DNA from 2 places in the Sutcliffiella cohnii genome. Region 1 is predicted to be linked to the other one. Evidence: riboswitches for the same ligand, from Rfam matches in the RefSeq annotation. Region 1 holds a riboswitch; the other holds the start of a gene.
What was found. Region 1 has a riboswitch for glycine ahead of gcvT (glycine cleavage system aminomethyltransferase GcvT). Riboswitches for the same ligand answer to the same signal wherever they lie in the genome.
Positions count from the first base shown of each region.

Region 1 (3,421 bases):
TCCTCAAAGTATTGTTCGCTTCCTAAATGTCCAGGCTTTAATAAAGAAACTAGGTTAAATATTTCTTCGACTTTATTTTGAATAGGTGTAGCTGTTAATAATAAACAAAACTTCTTTTTTAGCGCTTGCACAAACTCATAGTTTTTTGTTTTATTATTTTTTAGTTTATGAGCCTCATCAATAATGACCATATCGTATTGTTGTTCGAATATAATATCACGATGAGGGTTTCTTTTTGCGGTATCAATAGAAGAAACAACTACGTCACATTGTTCCCAAACATAGCTTTTTTTCTGGGCAATTGCAGGTATATAAAATTTTTGATTTAATTCAATCGCCCATTGCGAAACGAGTGATGCAGGTACTAATATTAGTACTTTTTTTACAAGGCCACGAATCATATATTCTTTTAGTACTAGACCAGCTTCAATCGTTTTGCCGAGCCCTACTTCATCAGCTAAAATTGCTTTTCCGTTCATTTCACCCACTACTTTTTTAGCTACTTCTAATTGATGGGGCAATGGAGTTAAGTTTGGTAAATAATTAGGAGCTTGTAACCCTTCAAACTGTTCAATCGCCATATGCTCCTCTGCTTCCAGTGCAAGCTGAAATAAATCAAAGTTCGACCAAGGACCATCATCCTCCATTCTTTTCATTAAATCTTCTTGCCAACTCGAGTCGAAGCTTATTTCTAAATTCATTGAAGAGCATCCTTTCTATAAAAAAATAGTGTTTTTTTGCTGTAAATTTAATAATATGCTTATATGTAATCGTTTCCTAAGAACAAAAGACGAACTTTATAGTCATAAAAAAATAAAAATGTTAAGGGATTTATTGTTGCCTTTTTATTAGTGTAAGTGGTAGGATAATAGTGAGTATTCGATAGAATGTTACAAATATTTATTTACTAATTTGATACATTCTAGTATGACCCATTTTATCGTTAAATATGTAGCGAATGATGGCAAGGGGAGAGACTGTCAGTTTAACAGCACCGAAGGAGCAAGCAAATTATTTGTGAATCTCTCAGGTAAAAAGACTCTTGCTGGACGCAACTCTGGAGAGCGTTCCATAATTAGGGAACCACCAAAGGGGAAAGCCTTTATTCGATTCGAATAGGGTAAACTTTCAGGTGCAAGGACAGAGAACTCACTTTTACAAGGGGGGGTTCTGTCCTTTTTTGTTTTGATCAAAGAAACAAAAATCTCTATCAAATTGTTTAAAAAATGTAAATCTTTTAAAAATGTGAAGGGGGCCAAATCTGTGTCACAATTAAGTAGAACTCCAATATTTGACCTGTACAAAGAGTACGGAGGTAAGACAATCGATTTTGGCGGATGGGAATTGCCTGTCCAGTTTTCAAGTATTAAAGAAGAACACGAAGCGGTCCGTACGAAAGCTGGATTGTTCGATGTATCCCACATGGGCGAAATTGAAGTAAAAGGTACAGGAAGTCTTCGCTTTTTACAAAAAATGATGACAAATGACGTTTCCACAATGAAAGACGGTGGAGCGCAATATACAGCAATGTGCTATCCAAATGGTGGTACAGTAGATGATTTATTAATATATAAAAAGGCGGACAACGACTATTTACTAGTTGTTAATGCTGCGAATACAGATAAAGATTATGAATGGTTAATAGAACATATAACGGAAGATGTTGAAATAGTAAACATCTCTAGTAACGTTGCACAATTAGCACTTCAAGGTCCACTAGCAGAACAAACATTACAAAAGCTAACAGAGACTGATTTATCACAAATTAAGTTTTTTAAATTTATAGATGGTGTTAAAGTTGCTGGAGAAACTACATTAGTTTCTAGAACTGGCTATACAGGAGAAGACGGTTTTGAAATTTACTGTTCAAACGAGGCAGCTCCGAAACTATGGTCTGCTATTTTAGAAGCTGGGAAAGAATTGGGTGTACTTCCTATTGGTCTTGGTGCAAGAGATACACTTCGTTTTGAAGCAAATCTTGCTCTTTACGGTCAAGAATTATCAAAAGACATTACTCCAATTGAAGCAGGAGTTGGTTTTGCTGTTAAACCGAATAAAGAGGAAGACTTTCTCGGAAAAGCAGTGTTAAAAGAACAAAAAGAAAATGGTGCACCTCGTAAACTAGTTGGTATCGAAATGATTGATAAAGGAATTCCACGTCATGGCTATGAAGTATTTGTGGGTGATGAGAAAATTGGTGAAATTACTACCGGTACTCAATCACCAACTTTAGGGAAAAATATTGGTTTAGCATTATTAAAAGCTGAATTCACAGAGCTTGGTCGTGAAGTAGAAGTACAAGTGAGAAAGAAACGTTTAAAAGCAGTGATTATAAAAACTCCATTTTATAAACGTCCGAAAAATTAAGGGGGAAGCTAACATGAAACATCGTTATTTACCGATGACAGAGACTGACCAAAAAGAAATGTTAGAAACAATTGGTGTTACATCAATTGATGAATTGTTTGCTGATATTCCAGAAAAAGTTCGATTTCAAGGAGAACTTAACATAAAAAAAGCAAAACCTGAAACGGAATTAATGAAGGAATTGCAGCAACTTGCAGATCAAAACAAAAACTTAAAGCAATATACATCATTTTTAGGTGCTGGTGTATACGACCATTACATGCCAGTTATTGTGGATCATGTTATTTCTCGTTCCGAGTTCTACACTGCTTATACGCCATACCAGCCTGAGATTTCTCAAGGTGAATTACAAGCCATTTTTGAATTCCAAACGATGATTTGTGAATTAACAGGAATGGAAGTAGCGAACTCTTCTATGTACGATGGAGCAACATCGTTGGCGGAAGCAGCAATGCTATCATGCGGTCAAACTCGAAAGAAAAAAGTATTAATTTCTAGCGCAGTTCATCCAGAATCGAAAGATGTTGTAAAATCGTACGCAAGTGGTCAATACGTAGAAGTAGTAGAGGTCCCTTCTGTTGACGGTGTAACAGACCTTGACGCTTTAAAAGAGTTAATGGATAGTGACGTGGCAGCAGTACTTGTTCAATATCCTAACTTCTTTGGACAAATCGAAAAACTGAAAGATATTGAAGAAATAGTACATGCAGAAAAAGCTATGTTCGTTGTTTCGTCTAACCCACTTTCTTTAGGTGCGTTAACACCTCCAGGTAAACTAGGGGCAGATATCGTTGTTGGAGATGCGCAACCATTCGGTATTCCAACACAATTCGGTGGACCACATTGTGGTTACTTTGCTGTAACATCTAAATTAATGAGAAAAGTACCTGGCCGATTAGTAGGTCAAACAGTAGATGAAAAAGGTCAACGAGGCTTCGTATTAACATTACAAGCGCGTGAACAACATATTCGTCGAGATAAAGCGACTTCTAATATTTGTTCAAATCAAGCATTAAATGCACTAGCTGCATCTGTTGCGATGACAGCCCTTGGG
Region 1 covers NZ_CP018866.1:2,976,868-2,980,288, reverse strand. The annotation lists gene BC6307_RS14920 (DEAD/DEAH box helicase) at 1-701, opposite strand, end outside; glycine riboswitch at 959-1,052, shown strand; glycine riboswitch at 1,056-1,146, shown strand; gene gcvT (glycine cleavage system aminomethyltransferase GcvT) at 1,264-2,367, shown strand; gene gcvPA (aminomethyl-transferring glycine dehydrogenase subunit GcvPA) at 2,381-3,421, shown strand, end outside.

Region 2 (3,421 bases), 1.6 Mb from region 1:
ACCAACCGTATACATTTTTATACTATCCAAACGTACATTATGCATTACCAATAAACTTAGGTGGATTTGAATTTCATCCAAGTAACGGTTTTTATAACATAAAAAACTGGTGGTTGGCGGAGTAATTTAGATTACACGTCTAAAAAAACAGGAGGCGAATGCTAGCCTCCTGTTTTTTGTATAATCTTATTTACCGTTCACAAGTAATAACGAAAAACTCCCCTGTTCTCATCGAAACTGTTCGTGTCGGAGGACCACTTATTCTTTGACTACAGAATACATCAATCGTCGTTAATCCACAAAAAGCCCTAACGTATTGGTTTCGTCCTAAATTGACGTCGGGTAATCTTCTCGTTGGCGCTCCTATAATAGGTAAGCAAAACACAACACCAATTTCTCCTGGGCGTAAAATCTCTTCACTAGCTCTTGATGTCCTAGTTCTGCCTTCTTCATCCACGATCGTAATATAATGTCCAGGAGTGAGAGTAGAAAGACTATCTATTAAAGACTGTCTAATAGTATTGATGATATTTTCTTGCATATTTTTTAACCTCCCTTATTTTCATAAGATAGAGTATGCATTTACTAGAGTGAATGATAGGGCATGGAAGTATGTTGGCATATAAATCAACATTTATCTATGAAAAAGTGAAGTAGATTAATAGTATGTAAAATTAAAACGCCAAGCAAAAAAGAAAACCAAAACTAATAGTCTTGGTTAACAGCTTCACTTAAAAGAAGAATATCTTTATATATTTCATTCCTAATGCAAGGGTCAGGGCAACGATAATACTCATCAACTAGTTTAGTTAATTCGTATAGAATAATAGAATATACACCGTCTAGGCACTTTGTCATGGTGACCACCTTTATTAAATAGTACGAAAGTAATTATATCTAAAAAAATAGAAATGTCATAGTATGTGTGACTAATTTTTTTGTCGCTTCATTTACTTCCAGACAATTTTCATGAGCTAATCGTTATCAATGATCGGCGATACCCGGTAGAAGGGGTAGTAGCTAAGCAGCAACTTGCTATGTTCCATAAACTAGATCATTTGTTAATTCTATTATTTTTATAAAATACTAAAATTATATTTGCAAAGTAATGCTAATGATAGTAATATTCTTTCATATAAAAAAATAAGCGGATGAAAGTTATGGGAGAGAGCAATCGAAGCCACCGAAGGAGCAAGTTTCAAAAAATACCCTTGAAACCAATCTCTCAGGTAGAAGGACCACAACTGGACGCGCCTCTGGAGAGCGTGTAAGAAGTACACCACCAAAGGGGAAAGCTTTATTGTTTTATCAATAAAGTCAAACTTTCAGGTATAAGGACAGAGCAGGGTGAAGTTACAAGGCATCTTACTGTCCTTTTTTGCTTGTACAAAAAAGGAGAGAATATTGTATGTTGGAACAACTAATGAAAAACCTCAATGATGTATTATGGGGTGCGCCGTTGATCATCTTTTGTGTGGCTGTAGGAGTGTATTTTACAGTTCGTAGTAATTTCCTACAAATTCGTCACGTGAAAGAAATGGGAAAACTATTATTTAACGGAAAAAGCTCAGCTGAAGGAGTATCTTCCTTCCAGGCATTATCTTTAGCATTATCAGCCCGTATTGGGGTTGGTAACATTTCAGGAACTGCAATGGCGATTTTCTACGGAGGTCCAGGAGCAGTTTTCTGGATGTGGGTCATTGCCTTTGTCGGTGCAGCGTCCGCGTTCGTCGAGTCAACGCTAGCGCAAATTTATAAAGAAAAAAAAGACGGAGAATACCGTGGAGGTCCTGCTTATTATATTGAAAAAGGTCTAGGTTGGAAATGGTATGCTGTTATTTTTTCCATCGCAAGTTTAATCGCGATGGCCATCCTGATGCCTGGGGTGCAATCGAACTCGATCGGGATTGCGATTGACAATGCCTTTTCGATTGATAAGAAGGTTACTGGGATTGTTCTCATTATTATATTAGGTTTAATTATATTCGGTGGAATTAAACGTATCGCGAATGTTACCCAAGTTGTCATTCCGTTTATGGGGATGGGGTATATATTAGTCACACTTTCTATTATTATCGTTAACATAAGCAAGGTTCCAGAAGTGTTTTCCTTAATCTTTTCAAGTGCCTTCGGTGCTGATACGATATTCGGCGGAATTATCGGTTCTGCGATTGCATGGGGAGTAAAACGTGGTCTTTATGCGAGCGAAGCCGGGCAAGGAACAGGTGCTCACACAGCAGCTGCTGCGGAAGTTTCTCACCCTGTTAAACAAGGACTGGTACAAGCTTTTTCTATTTATATCGGAATCTTCCTAGTTTGTACATCCACCGCTTTGATGATTTTATTCACAGGCGCATACAACACGATGGACGAAGGAACGGGAGAATATGTTGTACAAAACATTACTGGCGTAGAAGAAGGGACAGGCTACACGCAAGTAGCAGTAGAATCTGTCTTCCCTACATTCGGTTCACCATTTATCGCAATCGCACTATTTTTCTTCGCCTTCACTACGATTATGGCGTATTACTATATAGCGGAAACGAATCTTGCCTATCTTGTTAATCAAAGATTTAGCAAAATCGCGTCTACCATTTTAAAACTAGTCCTTCTTGCCGCGACTTATTACGGTACTGTAAAAGAATCAGGTTTAGCTTGGACACTCGGGGATATCGGTCTTGGAATAATGGTATGGCTCAACTTAATCGCCATTCTATTGCTATCTAAACCAGCTTTACTAGCGTTAAAAGACTATGAAAGACAGAAAAAACAAGGCCTTGACCCAACCTTTAATTCTACGAAACTAGGAATTAAAAACGCAGACTTTTGGGCTGATGGGTATGAACAAACTGAGGATAAAAAAGAAGAACAGAAAGTATCATAATAGAAGAAAGCCGCCCTGTGGTTAATGGGGCGGTTTTCATTTAACTTTAAGCTTATTATTAAAAAAGGTGTTGTTCAGGCCTCTAGCATAAAAAGTAACCCCTACCTATTTAAAGTTTCCTGTTTTCGTGTTCATAAATTATTAATGATAAAAACATCCCCTTTGGTGAAACTATTAATAGGTGATTTGGGATGGAAACTAAAAAAAACTATTATATTCCAGTTGTTAGGAAGTTCTGGTATTGCCATGTATTCGCTTTTTTGTGGTTCTTATTTTCGGTTTTTATTTCTTTACCTTGGATAAAAGAATTAGGACAAGTAATTGGAATAATTCCTTCGATTATAATAATCGCTGGAATTGCCTATTTACCTGGATATTTAAATGCATTTTTGGTATTTAGTCTTTTCTTTGATAATCAACCAAAATTTAAGGTACACGATCCAACAGAGCCCGTTTCCATTTTTATTTCCTGTAAAAATGAGGAAAAGGGAATTAGTGATACCATACGTCATATTGCTAAACAAGATTATAAAGGAG
Region 2 covers NZ_CP018866.1:1,370,490-1,373,910, forward strand. The annotation lists gene BC6307_RS06545 (peptide-binding protein) at 1-125, shown strand, start outside; gene BC6307_RS06550 (hypothetical protein) at 191-541, opposite strand; gene BC6307_RS25000 (hypothetical protein) at 706-858, opposite strand; glycine riboswitch at 1,152-1,251, shown strand; glycine riboswitch at 1,255-1,343, shown strand; gene BC6307_RS06555 (alanine/glycine:cation symporter family protein) at 1,409-2,884, shown strand; gene BC6307_RS06560 (glycosyltransferase family 2 protein) at 3,076-3,421, shown strand, end outside.
Region 2: linked by a shared signal. The riboswitch ahead of BC6307_RS06555 (alanine/glycine:cation symporter family protein) and the one ahead of gcvT (glycine cleavage system aminomethyltransferase GcvT) in region 1 are both predicted to bind glycine.